One region of the Streptomyces sp. RK62 genome, then DNA from elsewhere that is predicted to be linked to it. Evidence: riboswitches for the same ligand, from Rfam matches in the RefSeq annotation. Region 1 holds a riboswitch; each other region holds the start of a gene.
The links. Region 1 has a riboswitch for thiamine pyrophosphate ahead of thiO (glycine oxidase ThiO). Riboswitches for the same ligand answer to the same signal wherever they lie in the genome.
Positions count from the first base shown of each region.

Region 2: another riboswitch for thiamine pyrophosphate. It lies ahead of thiC (phosphomethylpyrimidine synthase ThiC); the one in region 1 lies ahead of thiO (glycine oxidase ThiO).
Region 3: another riboswitch for thiamine pyrophosphate. It lies ahead of KBY32_RS06150 (thiamine ABC transporter substrate binding subunit); the one in region 1 lies ahead of thiO (glycine oxidase ThiO).

Region 1 is NZ_JAGPYD010000013.1:165,449-172,085, reverse strand. It holds gene KBY32_RS25325 (NAD(P)/FAD-dependent oxidoreductase) at 1-752, opposite strand, end outside; gene KBY32_RS25320 (hypothetical protein) at 830-2,008, opposite strand; gene KBY32_RS25315 (hypothetical protein) at 2,124-2,471, opposite strand; TPP riboswitch at 2,524-2,635, shown strand; gene thiO (glycine oxidase ThiO) at 2,633-3,796, shown strand; gene thiS (sulfur carrier protein ThiS) at 3,793-3,993, shown strand; gene KBY32_RS25300 (thiazole synthase) at 3,997-4,791, shown strand; gene pknB (Stk1 family PASTA domain-containing Ser/Thr kinase) at 4,910-6,637, shown strand, end outside.
Region 2 is NZ_JAGPYD010000007.1:168,661-175,297, forward strand. It holds gene KBY32_RS15345 (hypothetical protein) at 1-226, opposite strand, end outside; gene KBY32_RS15350 (hypothetical protein) at 430-1,050, opposite strand; gene KBY32_RS15355 (hypothetical protein) at 1,526-2,560, opposite strand; gene thiC (phosphomethylpyrimidine synthase ThiC) at 2,705-4,519, opposite strand; TPP riboswitch at 4,512-4,668, opposite strand; gene KBY32_RS15365 (YibE/F family protein) at 4,740-6,293, shown strand; gene KBY32_RS15370 (SsgA family sporulation/cell division regulator) at 6,415-6,637, opposite strand, start outside.
Region 3 is NZ_JAGPYD010000002.1:522,804-529,440, forward strand. It holds gene KBY32_RS06140 (DUF3303 family protein) at 1-152, opposite strand, end outside; gene rlmN (23S rRNA (adenine(2503)-C(2))-methyltransferase RlmN) at 372-1,478, shown strand; TPP riboswitch at 1,503-1,608, shown strand; gene KBY32_RS06150 (thiamine ABC transporter substrate binding subunit) at 1,862-2,941, shown strand; gene KBY32_RS06155 (iron ABC transporter permease) at 2,917-4,584, shown strand; gene KBY32_RS06160 (ABC transporter ATP-binding protein) at 4,585-5,604, shown strand; gene KBY32_RS06165 (maleylpyruvate isomerase family mycothiol-dependent enzyme) at 5,629-6,426, shown strand; gene KBY32_RS06170 (LAETG motif-containing sortase-dependent surface protein) at 6,529-6,637, opposite strand, start outside.

The sequences.
Region 1 (6,637 bases):
TCCGGCGCCGAGGTGCGCAGCCGGTCGTCGGCCAGGACCTCGCCGTGCGCGCCGAGCGCGATGTCCGAGCCGGTCAGCCAGGCGGTGGCGGGCCGGGCCCCGATGCCGACGACGACGGCGCCCGCGGACACCCGCGTGCCGTCGTCCAGGACGACCTCGCCGGGTTCGGCGCGCTCCACGCGCGTGCCCGTGCGCAGCACCGCCCCGCTGTCCGCGTACCAGGCGGCCATCGGCGCGGCCACCTCGGCGGGCAGGGCGCCCGCGAGCGGCCGTTCGGCGGCCTCCACGACGGTGACCGCGCAGCCCGCCTCACGGGCGGCGGTGGTGAACTCGGCGCCGATCCAGCCCGCGCCGACGACCACGACGTCGTGCTGCCGGGCGAGCACCGGGCGCAGCCGCTCGGCGTCGTCCAGGGTGCGCAGCAGATGCACACCGGGGACGCCCTCGGTGCCCGGCAGCCGCAGGGGCTCGGCACCCGTGGCGAGGACCAGCACGTCGTAGGGGACGGGCCCGGCCTCGGTGTCCAGGACGTGGTCGGCGGTGCGGACGCCCAGCACCTCGCGGCCGAGCCGCAGTTCGACGCCGAGCGCCTCGAAGTCGACGTCGAAGGCGGAGCCCTCGGCGGTGCCGAGCAGCACCGCCTTGGACAGGGGCGGGCGGTCGTACGGCTGGTGGGGCTCGGCGCCGATCAGGGTGATCGTCCCGGTGAAGCCCTTCTCCCGCAGGGCGACCGCCGTCTGCACACCGGCCATGCCGGCACCGGCGACGACCACGGACCGCTGCGACTGGGTGGTTGGCTCGCTCACCCGCTCACCATAGACACTCGTCGTCAGCTCGGGTTCCGGCCCCGGCCGCGGCGCATGGCGAGGAGCGCGCCCGCACCCATGGCCACCGCCGCGGCGGCCACACCCGTGAGCGGCAGCGCCGAGGAGCCGGTGTCCGCCAGTTCGCCGCCGTTCGAGTCGTCGCCACCCGTCGACGACGACCCGCCGGCCGAGCCGCCCGTGGAACCGCCTGACGAGCCTCCCGTGGAGCCGGCCGACCCGCCGCCCGTCACGTCCAGGGTGATGTCGGCCTTGTCGTTGGCCTTGTCGGGGTCGAACGAGCGGCGTTCGGGGCTCAGCGCGATCGAGCCCTTGGCGCCGGCGATCCGCTTGTCGATCCTCAGCTTGAAGGTGTATTCCATCTGGGCGTCCTCGGGCATGTTCATACCGAGGTGTGCGGGGCAGTTGTACGTCCCGCCCTTGTCGTGGCAGTAGTAGTCACGCTTGACCACCGACGTTCCGGCGGGAAGCTTGATGAGGACGTGGACGCCCGGCACCTCGCCCTCCTCCAGGAGCCAGGCGGGCCCGGCGTTGGCGAACCTCACCTTCATCGTCACCGTGTCACCGGCCCTCCCGCTCAGCGCGGCACCCGTCACGCGATAGTCGGCCGTGTTGACAGTGGTGACCGGCACGTGGACGTACTTCGCGGAACCCGCGCCACCGGCCGGCCCCTCGACCAGTTTCACCGCCGGCGCGGTCCCCGGCACCGACGGCTCTCCGTTCTCGTCGTCCGACGGGGCGTCCCCGTACCCGACACGCAGCCGCAGCCTGTCGTGGTACGCGCGGTCCAGTGCCTCGACCCGGAGAGGCTTCCCGGGCGTGAGCACGACGCCCGGCTCCACCGCCTGGTCGTACGCGCACGTCGCGGTCCAGTACTCGGGCATCTCGTCGTAGGACCTGACGTGCTGCACACGGCAGTTGGAGGGGACGTCCACGAGGTCGAGCCCCCGGGTGACGGAGTAGGAGACCCACGCCGTCCGGGCGGTCACGGTGCCCTTGTTCGCCACGGTGACCGGCAGGTCGAACGTGCTCCCCGGCCGCAGCCCGTGGACCGGCTCGACTCCGCCGAGGACCAGGTCGGGCGCGGCTTCCTCGCCGAAGGCGGCGGGAGCCGCGGCCAGCACGATCAGGCCGGCGACGACAGCGGCACTTGGGGCACGACGGCTGTGCGGGGGTCTGTGCATGGCAGATCCTCTGCTGGGACGCGGGCGGACGGACGGCGCCCACCGGGGAACAGTCCTTGGACCGCTAGACCCCTGCCGGCCGGCAACGGTTGTACGTCCCGCACATGACGGACCGTCAGTCGGATGCGAGGACCTGCTCCACCACGCTGGTGCCGCTGCCCTGCTGCGACTCCCACTCCCAGGTCTCCGCCAGACGCACGCGCCCGTCCGGGAGTTCGCCCACCGTGGACACGCAGTGCCCGGAGGAGGTCGTGCCGTCCCGCTTCAGCTGCACGTACCGGAAGTCGAGGCGGTCGCCGTCCCGGGTGCCGACGAGGTGCCCGCGTACGACGTCGCCGCCGCTGTACTCGGCCCAGATCACGCCGTCCCGCTCGTGGTACGTGAACCGGGTGCGCGTCCCCACCTGCCCCGGTGCCTGGTCGGCGACGGGGGCGAGGACGAGACCGTCGAGTGAGCGGGCCATGCGGGGAGGCTCCCTTACCGATACCGGGGACTGCGGGCTAGGGTGGCCACCGTAGAGCACTCGCGGGAGCCCGGACGCACCGGGCTGAGAGGGAGGCTGGCGGCCTCCGACCGTACGAACCTGATCCGGGTCATGCCGGCGAAGGGAGGGGCTGGACGCCCATGTCGCGTACGCGTACCTCAGACGTCCTCGTCGTGGGGGGCGGGATCATCGGCCTGGTCACGGCGTGGCGGGCCGCGCAACGCGGGTTCGCCACCGCCGTGGTGGACCCGGAGCCGGGCGGCGGGGCCGCCCGGGTGGCGGCCGGGATGCTGGCCGCGGTCACCGAACTGCACTACGGCGAGCAGACCCTGCTCGGCCTGAACCTCGACTCGGCCCGCCGCTATCCGGACTTCGCGGCCGAGCTCACCGACCTCACCGGACACGCCCTCGGCTACCGCAGGTGCGGCACGCTCGCCGTCGCGCTGGACGCGGACGACCGCGCGCATCTGCGCGAGCTGCACGCCCTGCAGAGCCGTTCGGGGCTGGACTCGGAGTGGCTGACGGGCCGGGAGTGCCGGCGCCTGGAGCCGATGCTGGCGCCCGGGGTGCGCGGCGGGCTGCGGGTGGACGGCGACCACCAGATCGACCCGCGGCGGCTCACCGGGGCGCTGCTGGCCGCCTGCGAGCGGGCCGGCGTCACCTTCCACCGGACCTGGGCCGAGCGCCTGGACGTCACCGCGGACCGGGCCACCGGGGTCACCACCACGGACGGCAGCCGGCTGGCCGCGGACCGGGTGGTCCTCGCGGCGGGCAGCCTGAGCGGCCGGCTCGCGGGCGTCCCCGACGCCGTACGGCCGCCGGTGCGGCCCGTGAAGGGGCAGGTGCTGCGGCTGACCGTGCCCAAGGGCCTCGCGCCGTTCCTGAGCCGGACGGTGCGGGCGGTGGTGCGCGGCAGCCAGGTGTATCTGGTGCCGCGCGAGAACGGCGAGCTGGTCGTCGGCGCGACGAGCGAGGAACTGGGCTGGGACACCACGGTGACCGCCGGCGGTGTGTACGAGCTGCTGCGGGACGCCCACGAGCTGGTGCCCGGCATCACCGAGCTGCCGCTGACCGAGACCCGGGCGGGCCTGCGCCCGGCCTCCCCCGACAACGCGCCGCTGCTCGGCCCGACCGCGCTGGACGGGCTGCTGCTCGCCACCGGGCACGGCCGCAACGGCGTACTGCTCGCCCCGGTCACCGGGGACGTCCTGGCGCACGTCCTGACCTCCGGTGAACTGCCGGACGTGGCCCGTGACTTCACCCCGCTGCGGTTCGCCGCCGTCCGCGAGGAGCAGCCCGCATGAACATCTCGCTCAACGGCGAGCGGCGCCGGGTCGACCCCGGTACGGCGCTCGACACCGCCGTACGGCTGCTCACGCGGGCCCCCTCCGGGGTGGCCGCCGCCCTGAACGAGACCGTCGTCCCGCGCGCGCAGTGGCCGTCGACGCCGCTGCGCGAGGGGGACCGCGTCGAGGTCCTGACCGCCGTGCAAGGAGGCTGACCCATGGCCGACGACCCCCTCGTCATCGGGGACCTGACCCTCATCTCCCGGCTGATCATGGGCACGGGCGGGGCGCCCAGCCTGGACGTCCTGGAGCGGGCGCTGGTGGCGTCCGGGACGGAGCTGACGACCGTCGCGATGCGCCGGGTGGACCCCTCGGTGCACGGCTCCGTCCTGTCGGTGCTGGACCGGCTCGGCATCCGGGTGCTGCCGAACACCGCGGGGTGCTTCACGGCGGGCGAGGCGGTGCTGACGGCCCGCCTCGCGCGCGAGGCGCTCGGCACGGACCTGGTGAAGCTGGAGGTCATCGCCGACGAGCGGACCCTGCTGCCCGACCCGGTCGAGCTGCTGGACGCGGCGGAGACGCTGGTGGACGACGGTTTCACGGTGCTCCCGTACACCAATGACGACCCGGTGCTGGCGCGGAAGCTGGAGGACGCCGGATGCGCGGCGATCATGCCGCTGGGCTCACCCATCGGCTCCGGGCTCGGCATCCGCAACCCGCACAACTTCCAGCTGATCGTGGAGCACGCGCGCGTGCCGGTGATCCTGGACGCGGGTGCCGGTACGGCCTCGGACGCGGCGCTCGCGATGGAGCTGGGCTGTGCCGGTGTGATGCTCGCCTCGGCGGTGACGCGGGCCCAGGAGCCGGTGCTGATGGCCGACGCGATGCGGCACGCGGTGGAGGCGGGCCGGCTGGCGCGCCGGGCGGGCCGCATTCCGAGGCGGCACTTCGCGGAGGCGTCCTCGCCGGTGGACGGACTGGCGCGGCTGGACCCGGAACGGCCCGCGTTCTGAACGTACGTTCGATCAAGGCGCCCGAAGGCTGAGGTGTCCGTCACAGGACGGTCGCAGTCCCGCCCCGATCCATGCGGGACCGGACGGGGTGTCGGTGTCGGCTCGTACACTCACCTGCGTGGATACGACCCTTCAGGACCCTCTGGTCGGGCAGGTGCTCGACGGCCGGTATCGCGTGGACGCGCGGATCGCGGTCGGCGGGATGGCCACGGTCTACCGGGCCCTGGACACCCGCCTCGACCGCGTGCTCGCGCTCAAGGTGATGCATCCGGCGCTGGCGGTGGACGGGGCGTTCGTCGAGCGGTTCATCCGGGAGGCGAAGTCCGTCGCCCGGCTGGCCCACCCGAACGTGGTGCAGGTCTTCGACCAGGGCACCGACGGGTCGTACGTCTATCTCGCGATGGAGTACATCGCGGGCTGCACCCTGCGCGACGTCCTGCGCGAGCGCGGGGCGCTCCAGCCGCGGGCCGCGCTCGACATCCTGGAGCCGGTGCTCGCCGCGCTCGGCGCCGCGCACCGTGCGGGGTTCGTGCACCGCGACATGAAGCCGGAGAACGTCCTGATAGGGGACGACGGCCGGGTGAAGGTCGCCGACTTCGGACTGGTGCGCTCGGTGGACACCGTGACCAGCACCACCGGCGCCGTCCTCGGCACCGTCTCGTATCTCGCGCCCGAGCAGATAGAGCAGCCGGGCGCCGCCGACGCCCGTGTCGACGTGTACGCGTGCGGGGTCGTCCTCTACGAGATGCTGACCGGCGAGAAGCCGCACGACGGGGACTCCCCCGCCGTGGTGCTCTACAAGCATCTGCACGAAGACGTGCCGCCGCCCTCCGCGGTGGTGCCGGGCCTGGCCTACGAGCTGGACGAGCTGGTCGCCTCCGCGACCGCCCGCACCCCGGGCGTCCGCCCGTACGACGCCGTGGCCCTCCTCGCGCAGGCCCGCGTGGCGCGCCAGGCGCTCACCGACGAGCAGCTGGACGCGATGCCCCCGCAGGCGCTGTCCGACGGGCACGACAACGCGGACGACCGTACGAGCGTGATCCCGCGCGGGCTGACCGTGCCCCGCCCGCTGCCGGTCGACGGGGACGAGCCCGTGCACCGGACCAGCCGTCTGGAGATGCCCCCGGCCCCGCCGGCCGGGCCGCCCCGCGCGCGCGCCTCGCGCCGGCCGCGCGGCCCGATGGTCGTGGTGGCCGCCGTGCTGCTGGCCCTCGGCCTCGGCGCGGGGATCTGGTACATCAACTCCGGGCAGTTCACCGAGGTCCCCCCGCTGCTGTCGAAGAGCGAGGCGCAGGCCAGGGACCGTCTGGAGCAGGACGGGCTGGACCTCGGCAAGGTGCGGCGGGCGTACAGCGACACCTTCGACCGCGGCACGGTCATGAGCACCGACCCGAAGCCGGGCGCCCGCATCCGGCAGAACGACTCCGTGGACCTGGTCGTCTCCCTCGGCCCGAAGACGGTGAAGGTGCCGGACCTCAGGGACCGCACGCCGGCCCAGGCGCGGGCCGCGCTGAAGGAGCGCGGTCTGGAGCCGGGCATGGTCACGCGGGAGTTCGACGACGAGATCGCGCGCGGCTCGGTCATCTCCACGTCCCCGGGCGAGGGCACCACGGTCCGCTCGGGCTCGGCGGTCGCGCTGACCGTCAGCAAGGGCAGCCCGGTCGACCTCCCGGACGTCACCGGCGAGAGCCCCGAGGACGCGCGGGCCGAGCTGGAGGAGGCCGGCCTGAAGGTGCGGATCGCGCCCGGCCGGGTCAACTCGGAGTTCGACGCGGGTCTGGTCGCCCGGCAGTCGCCGGGCGAGGGCACCCAGGCGGCCGAGGGCGACACCGTCACGCTGACCCTC
Region 2 (6,637 bases), on a different contig from region 1:
CGCTCACGGTGCCGTGATCGCGAGCGCGCTTCAGTGACAACTGGTTGAAGGTGCTGCTGACTTCTCCCTCGACGCACTCAAGGGGAAAGCTCAACCCGACGGGTTCCACGGAGACGGTCAGCGTGCCCCGGCCCTGGCAGTTCACGAGGATCGACAGGGGCCCTGCCGTGATTCCGCCGCGGATCTCCATCTCGCGGTTGCCGGTGACGTTCACGGCCTGAGCCACGACCTCTCCGTCCGGAAGGACCGGAGCCTCGGTCACGGTCTCCCCCGGAATGTGTTCAGCACGGTCTGATGCCGACGAACTGGTCGGGGAGGCCGTGGCCCGGGGCGGCGAGCTGTGAGGAGAGGGCACGGCTCGCTCTGGCTCACTGGTACAGCCCGCCAATGCGACAACCGCTCCGATTCCGCCGATGGCGAGGCACTTCGTCAGCTTTCCCACAGATTCCAGCCCACGCGATAGGGGGAGTAACTGACAACCTTCTTCTCTGGGGTGGTCGTGCAATTCGAGTGAATCACGTAGCTGACCCCGGTGTGCTTGAGCCGGTAGACGCCGTACTTGGCGTGCGTGGTCCTGTGCGGCGGAGTGTCCACCGCGATGGAGTTCCCGAGCTTGGCCGTGAGTTTCGCCGTTACGGTGACATTGAACTTGGCCTTGATCGTGGCAAGCAGCCTGTTGACTGACGTTTCGAGCTCGCCTTGGATAGCGACCCCCACCTCGCCTGTGACTTCCGAGGTGAAGGTCGACCTGGCCGTTCTGGACGTGCCGTTGTGGTTCGCATTCGTGGGCCCCACGCCCTTGTGGTACTCCCCGTCGCGGGTCTTCGCCCTGTAGACGGACTGTGGTGCACCGCAGTCGGGGCCGTTAGGCGCATCGCCAGGTGTCGGCTTGCCCGTGTACGTGGGCTCGTCGTCGACCGCTTCTGCAGGAATTTCGGTGACCTGCTCCTCCGGCTCCCGCGGAGGGGCGGTGTTGATGACAGTGTCTTCTGCTGTGTCCGAGTCCGTGCTTTGGGATTGCCCAGCTCCGCTGCTGGGCGACGGCGACACTCCCTGATCCGCATGCGCAGTCCCGACCACTCCAAGGCAGAGCAGGAGTGCCGTGCTGGAAGCGACGGCAGTTCGGCGCGTTCGTACTCTCACAATTCCCCCAGGTCATGGCCGCTGGTCAAGCGGCCGAACGCCGAGAACACTACGGACCACACATGTACACATCAATAGCGTGATCAGTATTCTGAGCCCGACTTGAGGTAACGGCGCCGAGTCACGTGGCGTTCGCCAGGCGTGCGTACAGGCCTCAACAATTCGGGCGTGAACAAGTTGATCTTCCGCCCAACATCGCGTTGAACCCCGCAGATCAAAAGCGCACAGGGACCGGCACTCATTGAATCCACGAAATTCTGTCGGTGTCCCTCACGATGTGTGTGGGGACTCCGACACGTCAGAAGATCAGTCCGCGATCGGCAGGTACACCTCGATCTCCTCCTGGTGCCGCCGTGCCAGCGGCGGACGGTCCTGGAGATCTTCATCGGCTGGAGGCTTCCTTCGGAGATGGGCACGAAGCCGACCGGGGAAGCGCGATGATCGCGATTCCGTCCGGCTGCGCTACCGCCAGACGGCTGCCGTCCGGATGAAGCGCAGCCACCGGCGTCGGTACGTGGGTCACCCCGTAGCTGCCGACTCGCGATGAGACGACGACCTCCGGCCACTCCGCGAGAACGGCTCCGGTGGCCACGTCGATCAGCCGCGGGTACTCGCACAGCGCGATGACGCGATCGCCATGTCCGATGAGTGTGCCCATCGGAACCTCAAGCCGGTGCCTGTGCAGCCATTTCCGCTCAGAGATCGACCAGACGCCCAACTGCTCTGGCCCCAGCACTCCCAGGTCACCCTCGTCGGCTTCGGCTTCGCCCGTCGCCACCGCCAGGCGATCGCCGTCGAGCCAGCAGGCGGCGTCGATCTCGGCGTCCGCCCAGCTCCCCGGTGGCAACAGGCCCTCGTCGTCGAGCACGGCCGGTTCTGTCAGTGCCCGTTCGAGGTCGTACACCCGGGCGATCCCGAACGGACTCCACAGCCAGCCGGCCGAGAGGAGGTGCTTGCCGTCGGTGCTCATGGCGAGTCTGGAATGGAAGACGTCGATCGGCGTCCGCTCGCCATGAGTGAGCCGCTTACCCGTTGCCACATCCTCGACCTCGATGACCTCATAGGCCTCGGGGCAGTGCACGAGCACCTCCCGACCGTCGGCCAGCGCGCCGAGCGCCACCGGGTAGTCGAAGTCCTCGGCGTGGTAGTGGCTCCGGTTGAGCTCACGAACGATCCGCTGTCCGTCGAGGAGCAGGGCTTTCGTCCCCCGCTCGGTGTACGTGACGGTGTACCGGCCGGACGGTGAGACGACGGCCCGGTCGAAGGGGTACGCGTACAGCTGCCGTGACTGGTGCTCGGCGCCGTCGGATGTCCAGCGCCGTCCCCCATCCACTCTGTCGACGAGGTCGTCCCCGTCCCACATCAACGACCGCACCTTGCCGGTCGCCTGCCACCGCACCACCTCGGTGCTGTCCATCGTTGCCCTCCACACGCGGACGTAGGCCGTACGTCCTCGACGCATCATGGTGGAGCAACCACGGTCGCGTCGCCGCATTACGGATCGACTCGGGCCCGCGAACTCCGTGGGGCGCGGGCCCGAGTCGTCGTTCCGGGTGCTGGGTCAGTCCGCCAGGGGCAGGTACACCCTGTTGCCCGCTGCCGCGAACTCCTTCGACTTCTGGGCCATGCCCTGTTCGATCTCGCCCTCGATCTCCTCCTGGGTGCCGCCGTGCCGGCGGCGAATGTCCTGGGAGATCTTCATCGAGCAGAACTTCGGTCCGCACATGGAGCAGAAGTGGGCCGTCTTGGCCGGCTCCGCCGGGAGCGTCTCGTCGTGGAACTCGCGGGCCGTGTCCGGGTCGAGCGCCAGGTTGAACTGGTCCTCCCAGCGGAACTCGAAGCGGGCGTCGGACAGCGCGTCGTCCCACTCCTGCGCGCCGGGGTGGCCCTTGGCGAGGTCGGCCGCGTGCGCGGCGATCTTGTAGGTGATGACGCCGGTCTTGACGTCGTCGCGGTTGGGCAGGCCCAGGTGCTCCTTGGGCGTCACGTAGCAGAGCATCGCGGTGCCCCACCAGGCGATCATCGCGGCGCCGATGCCCGACGTGATGTGGTCGTAGGCCGGAGCCACATCCGTCGTTAGCGGGCCGAGCGTGTAGAACGGGGCCTCCTCGCAGATCTCCTGCTGGAGGTCGATGTTCTCCTTGATCTTGTGCATCGGGACATGACCGGGGCCCTCGATCATGGTCTGCACGTTGAACCGCTTGGCGATGGTGTTGAGCTCCCCGAGCGTCCTCAACTCCGCGAACTGCGCCTCGTCGTTGGCGTCCGCGATCGACCCCGGCCGCAGGCCGTCGCCGAGGGAGTACGTCACGTCGTAGGCGGCGAGGATCTCGCAGAGCTCCTCGAAGTTCTCGTACAGGAAGCTCTCCTTGTGGTGCGCGAGGCACCACGCGGCCATGATCGAGCCGCCGCGCGAGACGATGCCCGTCTTTCGGTTCGCGGTGAGCGGCACGTACGGCAGGCGCACGCCCGCATGGACCGTCATGTAGTCCACGCCCTGCTCGGCCTGCTCGATGACCGTGTCCTTGTAGATCTCCCAGGTCAGTTCCTCGGCCTTGCCGTCGACCTTCTCCAGCGCCTGGTAGAGCGGCACCGTGCCGATGGGCACAGGGGAGTTGCGCAGCACCCACTCGCGGGTGGTGTGAATGTTGCGGCCGGTGGAGAGGTCCATGACCGTGTCGGCGCCCCAGCGGGTCGCCCAGGTCATCTTCTCGACCTCCTCCTCGATGGAGGATGTCACGGCGGAGTTACCGATGTTGGCGTTGACCTTCACCAGGAACCGCTTGCCGATGATCATCGGCTCGATCTCCGGGTGGTTGACGTTGGCGGGCAGAACCGCCCGGCCCGCGGCGATCTCCTCACGGACCACCTCGGGGTCGACGTTCTCCCGGATCGCCACGAACTCCATCTCAGGAGTGATCTCCCCGCGACGGGCGTACGCAAGCTGCGTGACCGCCCGGCCGTCACGGCTGCGCCGGGGCTGACGCGGCCGTCCCGGGAACACCGCGTCGAGGTTGCGCAGACCTCCGCGCGGCGCCGTGTGCTTGATGCCGTCGTCCTCGGGCCGGACGGGCCGGCCCGCGTACTCCGCGGTGTCCCCGCGGGCGATGATCCAGTTCTCCCGCAGCGGAGGCAGCCCCCGACGGACGTCGGTCTCGGCGGCTGGATCGGTGTACGGGCCCGAGGTGTCATACAGCGTGACCGACTGCCCGTTGGTGAGGTGCACCTGGCGGACCGGCACCCGCAGATCGGGGCGTGAGCCCTCGACATACGCCTTGTGCCAGCCGATGGACTTCCCGGCCTCGGTGGAGGATTCGCTCTGCACGGGCGTTTCGTCCTGGTTCGAGGCAGGCGTGCGCGCGTCCTTGATGGTCATGAGACCTACTCCCTACGCCGGCATTACCCGGTAACAGGTTCGGCGGTCGACGCAGCGATATCCGTCTGCCGATGTTTCATGTGAAACATCGCTGGGACGGAGGTCAGCGCCCTCTCAGCCCGGTGCTCCGAGCTCCCGCGTGTACAAAGGTGGTTCTACGCTAACGTCAGTTCGGGCGCGGTGAACAGAGGGCCCCCGCCGTTCTTGCGATGATCGCAGGGTGACCACGATGCATGAACCTCCGTTCCCTCCGCCCGAACCGCGCCGAGACTCAGGCCCCGACAACGGCACCGCACAACGCAACGACCGTCAGGGCGGCTGGAGTTCGGGAGCGCCCGGAGGCGGCTCCGACGGCGGACACGGGCACGACCCCGGTCACGGGCATGGTTCCGGGCCCGGCTCCGGCTCCGGTCATGGGCACGGTCATGGGCATGGGCATGGGCATGGGCACAGCCACTCCCACGGTCCGGCCGCTCCGGTCTCCCGTCATCTGCGCAAGGTCATCGCGGCCGTCCTGATCCCGTTCGCCGCCGCGGTCGTGGTCGGCCTCGCCGTGCTCTGGCCGGGCGGCGCCCCGGCGCACGAGCGCACCGGGGTCGGCTTCGACCGGCAGACCCAGCAGGCCACGGTCACCAAGGTGGTCGAGCTGAGCTGCAAGGAGGTGGGCGCCGGAGGAGTACCGCCGACCGGCGACACCTCCACCCCCTCGGGCTCCTCCGCGGTGCGCGAGGAGAGCGGCACCTGCAAAAAGGCGACGATCCGCGTCGACACGGGGAAGGACAAGGGCCGTACGTTCACGGAGGTCGTCCAGCCCGACCAGTCACGGCAGTTGAGCGAGGGCCAGGAGGTCGTGGTCGCCTACGAGCCCTCCGCTCCCAAGGACCTCCAGTACGCGGTCACGGACGTCAACCGGCGCGTCCCGCTGTCGGTGCTCGCCGGGATCTTCGCCGTCGCCGTCGTACTCGTCGGACGGCTGCGGGGCGTCATGGCCCTGGTCTCCCTGGCGATCAGCTTCCTGCTGCTCAACTTCTTCATCCTGCCGGCGATCCTGCAGGGCTCGAACCCGCTGGTGGTCGCCGTGGTGGGAGCGAGCGCCATCATGCTCATCGCGCTCTATCTGTGTCACGGTCCATCGGCACGGACGTCCGTCGCGGTCCTCGGCACCCTGATCTCGCTCCTGCTGATCGGCGTCCTGGGCTCGGTGTTCATCGACTGGGCCGCGCTGACCGGCAACACCGACGACAACACCGGCCTCATCCACGGCCTGTACCCGTCGATCGACATGAGCGGACTGCTGCTGGCCGGGATCATCATCGGCTCGCTCGGTGTGCTCGACGACGTGACGGTCACCCAGACCTCCGCGGTCTGGGAGCTGCACGAGGCCAACCCCACGATGGGCTGGCGCGGGCTGTACCGGGCCGGTATCCGCATCGGACGCGACCACATCGCGTCCGTCGTCAACACCCTCGTCCTCGCCTACGCGGGTGCCGCACTGCCCTTGCTGCTGCTCTTCTCCATCGCCCAGAGCGGTGTCGGCACGGTCGCCAACAGCGAGTTGGTGGCCGAGGAGATCGTGCGCACGCTGGTGGGCTCCATCGGACTCGTCGCCTCCGTGCCGGTGACCACGGCCCTGGCCGCCCTGGTGGTGTCGGCCGACCGACCCGAGCCCGGCAGGGCGCCGGCGCCTGCGGGGGCCCAGCCGGCCGTTGCGGGCACCGCACCGGCCATGGGACGGAGTACACGGGGTGGACGGGGTCGGCGCCGCAAGCGGTGAGGCGCCGGCGTGAGGCGCCCCGTCAGGCGCCCTCGAGGGGCATCCCGAGAGCCGTCCCATGAGGTGCCCCACCTCCGCTGAAGCGTTACGCCACCCCCACCCCCCGCCGCCACGCGACACGTCAGCCCGCGCTCTGCTCCTCCGCCAGGATGCGGTCCAGGGCCTCGTCGAGATGCGCGTCGAAGTCGGCGAGCGCCCCCTCCTGTCCGAGCGGTACCAGCTTGTCGGTGCGGTCCAGGAAGGCCACGAGCGGGGCGACGGAGGAACGGAACAGCGCCTGGTCCAGGCCCACCTGGAGCCGGATCAGCACATCGCCGAGGGTGTCGGACCCGGCCGGTGAGACC
Region 3 (6,637 bases), on a different contig from region 1:
GTGCAGGACCGCCCGCCTTCGCTGGGCCCGAAGTAGGCAGCCTCAGGCTTGAGTCGTTCCGTCATCGACTGCATGATCTGCGGCAGCGTGCCGTTCTTGAGCGCCTCATTCGAGATCTGGGTGTCCAGATGCGCTCTCAGCATGACCCTCATCGCACGCGCTCCCTCCGTCCACCACGACCGGCGCGGTCTCGTCCGCGCGCAGAGATCCGGTGACGTCCCGCTCAGCCTCTTCTCGTGTGATCAGGGCAGCAACATCTCGTCCTCCGACCGTGTCGCAGGTGGCGATCAAGGGCGGTCATCGGCATGCACCTACGCCTCCATCCCGCTCCCGCCTGGCCTTCGCAGATGATCTGCCACACTGGAAGGGTTATGCCTGCACCCGGAGAACTCACATTCGTCGCCCCGCGCGGAGCCAAGAAGCCGCCGCGGCATCTTGCCGATCTCACGCCCGGTGAGCGCAAGGACGCCGTCGCCGCGATCGGCGAGAAGCCGTTTCGTGCCAAGCAGCTGTCGCAGCACTACTTCGCGCGGTACGCGCACGATCCGGAGCAGTGGACCGACATCCCCGCCGGGTCGCGTGCCAAGCTGCGGGACGAGTTGCTGCCCGAGCTGATGACCGTCGTGCGGCATCTGTCGACCGACCAGGGGACCACGCGTAAGACGCTGTGGCGGCTGTTCGACGGGACGCTCGTCGAGTCGGTGCTGATGCGGTACCCGGACCGGGTGACCATGTGCATCAGCTCGCAGGCCGGGTGTGGGATGAACTGTCCCTTCTGCGCTACGGGACAGGCTGGGCTGGATCGTAATCTGTCGACCGCTGAGATCGTTCATCAGATCGTCGATGGGATGCGGGCGCTGCGGGACGGGGATGTGCCCGGTGGGCCCGCTCGGCTGTCCAACATCGTCTTCATGGGGATGGGCGAGCCGCTCGCCAACTACAAGCGGGTCGTCGGGGCCATTCGGCGGCTCACCGATCCGGAGCCCGACGGGCTGGGGCTTTCGCAGCGGGGGATCACCGTTTCGACGGTCGGGCTGGTGCCTGCCATTCATCGGTTCGCCGATGAGGGGTTCAAGTGCCGGCTCGCGATCTCGCTGCACGCGCCCGACGACGAGCTGCGGGACACCCTCGTCCCCGTGAACACGCGGTGGAAGGTGCGGGAGGTGCTGGACGCCGGGTGGGAGTACGCGGCCCGGTCCGGGCGCCGGCTGTCCATCGAGTACGCGCTCATCCGGGACATCAACGACCAGGCCTGGCGCGGTGACCGGCTCGGGCGGCTGCTCAAGGGCAAGCCCGTGCACGTGAATCTGATTCCGCTGAACCCGACTCCGGGGTCGAAGTGGACCGCCTCGCGGCCCGAGGACGAGAAGGCGTTCGTCGAGGCCATCGCCGCCCACGGTGTACCGGTGACGATCCGGGACACCCGTGGTCAGGAGATCGACGGGGCGTGTGGTCAGCTCGCCGCCACCGAGCGGTAGTCTGACCGGCGTCAACACATCTGCATATTCCGACAGGGGAGCGCCACAGCGCTGAGAGTGCGGCACCGGCCGCAGACCCTCCGAACCTGGCCCAGGTCATTCTGGGTAGGGAGATCGGTCATCACTCGAGCTGTTGCGCCCTGCCCTAGGCCGTGTCCGCAAAGTCCCGTCTGCCGTTCGACGTCCGGCACGCACTCTCGCCGCACCGGCCGGCCACCCGCGTACAACCAGTACGCGGGAGTCCGCCCGGCACGCCGAGAGCACGCACCGGACGCCGCTCGGCCCGCCCTCCGGGCGGACGACGCGACTTTACGGATACGACCTAGCCCCCCGGGGCCACGGGCAGGGCCGCGTCTCTTCCTGGTCACTCCAGGAGGAATCAAGTGGGCATCACCAAGAAGGTCACCGTCCTGGCCGTCGGGCTGGGGCTCGTCACGCTGTCCGCCTGCGGGTCGTCCGGCGGGGACGACAGCGGCGGCGGTTCCAAGACCGTCACACTGGTCAGCCATAGTTCGTGGGCCGTGTCCAAGGACGTCCTCGCCGCCTTCGAGAAGCAGTCCGGCTACAAGGTCCGGGTCCTGGAGGACGGCGACGCCGGGGAGGCCGTCAACAAGGCCATCCTGACCAAGGACAACCCGCAGGGCGACGTCTTCTTCGGCGTCGACAACACCCTGCTGTCCCGCGCCCTCGACAACGGCCTGTTCCAGCCGTACGAGGCCAAGGGCTCGGACAGGATCCTGCCCGAGTTCCGGGTCGACCAGGACAAGCACCGGGTCACGCCCGTCGACACCGGCGACATCTGCGTCAACTACGACAAGGCGTACTTCAGCAAGCACAAGCTGGCCCCGCCGACCTCGTTCGACGACCTGATCAAGCCCGCCTACAAGGACCTCCTCGTCACCGAGAACGCCTCCACCTCCTCGCCCGGCCTCGGGTTCCTGCTCGGGACCGCCGCCAAGTACGGGGACGAGGGCTGGCAGGACTACTGGAAGAAGCTGAAGGCCAACGGCGTCAAGGTCGTCAGCGGCTGGGACCAGGCCTACAACGAGGAGTTCTCCGGGTCCGCCGGCGGCAAGAAGGCCAAGGGCGACCGGCCGCTCGTGGTGTCGTACGCCTCCTCGCCGCCCGCCGAGGTCATCTACGCCGACCCTAGGCCGACCACCGCGCCGACCGGTGTCGCGGACGGCACCTGCTTCCGGCAGTTCGAGTACGCCGGTCTGCTGAGCAACGCCAAGAACGCCGAGGGCGGCAAGGCCCTGATCGACTTCCTGGTGTCCAAGACGTTCCAGGACGACATGCCGCTGAACATGTTCGTCTACCCCGTGGTCGAGGGCGCCCAGGTGCCCGAGGAGTTCACGGAGTTCGGGCCGGCGGCCGAGAACCCCCAGACCATGGACCCGGCGAAGATCGCCGACCATCGTGACGACTGGGTCAAGTCGTGGACCTCGCTCGTCCTGAGGTAGTGGGACGCCGTACGCGGAGCGCGGCGGCGCGGCTCGGTCTCGTCGCCGTGCCCGTCGCGTTCTTCGCGGTGTTCTTCGCCTACCCGGTCGCCGCGATCGTGGCGCGCGGCCTGCACGTCGACGGGGTGTGGCGGTTCGGGCGGCTGTGGGACGTGCTCGGGCAGTCCGACATCCGGCACGTGCTGTGGTTCACCACCTGGCAGGCCCTCGCCTCCACCGCGCTCACCCTGCTGATCGCGCTGCCCGGCGCCTATGTCTTCGCCCGCTTCGACTTCCCCGGCAAACAGGTCCTGCGGGCCGTCGTGACCGTGCCGTTCGTGCTGCCGACCGTCGTCGTCGGCACCGCGTTCCTCGCGCTCGTCGGCCGCGGCGGGCTGCTCGACGAGCTGTGGGGCGTACGGCTCGACACGACCGTGTGGGCGATCCTGCTCGCGCACGTCTTCTTCAACTACGCCGTCGTCGTACGCACGGTGGGCGGGCTGTGGGCGCAGCTGGACCCCCGGCAGGAGGAGGCCGCGCGGATGCTGGGGGCGTCCCGGTGGACCGCCTGGCGGACCGTCACCCTGCCGGCGCTCGGGCCCGCCGTGGCCGCCGCCGTGCTCATGGTCTTCCTGTTCACCTTCACGTCGTTCGGCGTCGTGCAGATCCTCGGCGGGCCGGCGTTCTCCACCCTGGAGGTGGAGATCTACCGGCAGACCTCGGAGATCTTCGACCTGTCCACGGCCGCCGTGCTGACGATCGTGCAGTTCGTGGCGGTCGGCGCGATCCTCGCCGTGCACGCGTGGACCGTACGGCGGCGGGAGAGCACCCTGCGGCTGGTCGACGCGGCCCTGACCTCGCGGCGGCCGCGCGGGGCCGGGCAGTGGGCGCTGCTGGCCGGCGTCCTGGCCGTCATCGTCGTACTCCTGCTGCTGCCGCTGGCCGTGCTGGTGCAGCGGTCGCTCGACGCGCCGGACCTCGGCTACTACCGGGCGCTCACCGAGGCCGACGGCGGGGTCTTCCTCGTCGCCCCGATCGAGGCGATCGGCAACTCGCTCGAGTACGCCGTCGTCGCCACCCTCATCGCCGTGCTGGTCGGCGGACTCGCGGCGGCCGCGCTGACCCGGCGTGACGCGGGCCGGTTCGTGCGGGGCTTCGACGCGCTGCTGATGCTGCCGCTCGGGGTGTCCGCGGTGACCGTCGGATTCGGGTTCCTGATCTCCCTGGACGAGCCGCCGCTCGACCTCCGCAGCAGCTGGATCCTGGTGCCGCTCGCGCAGGCGCTGGTCGGGGTGCCGTTCGTCGTACGGACCATGCTGCCCGTGCTGCGGGCCGTCGACGACCGGCTGCGGGAGGCGGCCGCGGTGCTCGGCGCCTCGCCGTGGCGGGTGTGGCGGGAGATCGACCTGCCGATGGTGCGGCGGGCGCTGCTGATCGCGGCCGGGTTCGCCTTCGCCGTGTCGCTCGGCGAGTTCGGCGCGACCGTGTTCATCGCACGGCCCGACAACCCGACGCTGCCGGTCGCCGTGGCCCGGCTGCTGGGGCGGGCGGGCGACCTCAACTACGGCCAGGCGATGGCCCTTTCGACGGTGCTGATGGTGGTGTGCGCGGTGGCGCTCCTCGTGCTGGAGCGGCTGCGCACCGACCGGACGGGGGAGTTCTAGATGCTGCTGAGCCTCGAGGGCGCGACGGTCCGCTTCGGTGGGCGGGCGGTGCTCGACGCCGTCGACCTGGAGGTCGCCGAGCACGAGATCGTGTGCGTGCTGGGGCCCAGCGGCAGCGGGAAGTCGACGCTGCTGCGGGCCGTGGCGGGGCTGCAGCGCCTGGACGCCGGCCGGGTCACCCTCGACGGGCGCGACCAGGCCGGGGTGCCCGCGCACCGGCGTGGCGTCGGCCTGATGTTCCAGGACCACCAGCTGTTCCCGCAGCGGGACGTCGGCGGCAATGTCGCCTTCGGCGCGCGGATGCACGGGGCGTCCCGCCGTGAACAGGCCGACCGGGTCTCCGAGTTGCTTGACCTCGTCGGGCTGCCGGGAGCCGCCGGCCGGGCCGTCGCCTCGCTGTCCGGCGGCGAGCAGCAGCGGGTGGCGCTCGCCCGCGCCCTCGCGCCCCGACCGCGACTGCTGATGCTGGACGAGCCGCTGGGGCAGCTCGACCGCTCGCTGAGGGAGCGCCTCGTCGTCGAACTGCGGGAGCTGTTCGGGCGGTTGGGTACGACCGTGCTCGCCGTCACCCACGACCAGGGTGAGGCGTTCGCGCTCGCCGACCGGGTCGTGGTGATGCGGGACGGCGGGATCGCCCAGACCGGGACGCCGCTGGAGGTGTGGCAGCACCCGGCCGACGCGTTCGTGGCCCGCTTCCTGGGCTTCGACAACGTGGTCGAGGGCACCGTCGCCGGGGAGGCCGCCGACACCCCCTGGGGCAAGCTCCCGGTCGGCGAGAACGCCCCGCAGGGCACCCGGCCCCTGCTCGTACGGCCCGCCGGGGTACGGCTCGTCGCGCCCGACGAGGGACTGCACTGCACGGTGGCCGCGCGGACGTTCCGCGGCACCCATGTCGCCCTGCAGTTGCGGCCCGAGGAGGCGCCGCGCCTGGAGGCCGCGTGCGCGCTGCGGGAGGCGCCGGAGGTCGGGGACGTGGTCGGCGTGGAGTTCGACCCGGCGGAAATCGTGGTGCTCGGCTGATCGCCCGGCGCTTAGGGTGCGGGCATGACGACGCTCGCACATGATCGCTACTGCGACGAGATAGATCACCAGGTCGGCCTGCTGAGGGCCGTGGTGACCTCCGGGGCCGATCTGTCGGCCACCGTGCCGACCTGCCCCGACTGGTCGCTGGAGCAGCTCGTCCGGCACACGGGGGAGGCCCTGCGCTGGGTGGAGCTGATGGTGCGGACACGCGCCGAGAAGGAGATCCCGGAGGAGACCGTGCCGGGCGCGCAGGGCCCCGACGCGCAGGGCGACCCCGTCGCGCTCGACGCCTGGCTGGCGGAGACCGGCGACCTGCTCGTCGGCACGCTGCGGGCGGCCGGCCCGGACACCGCCGTGTGGTCGTGGGCCGGGGTCCCCACCGCCGGGTTCTGGGCCCGCCGGATGACGCACGAGCTCACCGTCCACCGCGCCGACGCGACGCTCGCCGCCGGACTGCCGTACGAGGTGGCCCCCGAGATCGCGGCCGACGCGATCGACGAGTGGCTGGAGATCGTGCAGTGGGCGCAGCGGACCATCCCCGACGACCCCGCGCGCGAACTGCACCGGCCCGGCGCGAGCATCCATCTGCACGCCACCGACCCCACGCCCGGGGTGGACGCCGAGTGGTTCGTCGACCTCGGCGGGGACGCGATCGTATGGCGGCGCGGGCACGAGAAGGCGACGGTCGCGCTGCGCGGCAGCCTCACCGACGTCCTGCTGGCGTTCTACCGCCGACTGCCGCTGGACGCGCCCGAGTTGGAGGTCCTCGGCGAGCGGGAGCTGCTGGAGTTCTGGCTGGAGCGCGCGACGTTCGGCTGAGGGCTGAGGGCTGAGCGCGAAGGATCAGTGCGGGCGCCGGACATGGCAGTGGCCCGCCCCCGGGAAGGGGACGGGCCACCACACCGACACTGCGGGGCGGGATCAGCCCTCGCTCTTGGCCCCACGGCGACGCAGGCCGAAGAAGACCGCGCCTCCGCCGACGGCGACCAGGGCGACCGCGATGCCCGCGATCAGACCGGTGTTGGAGTTG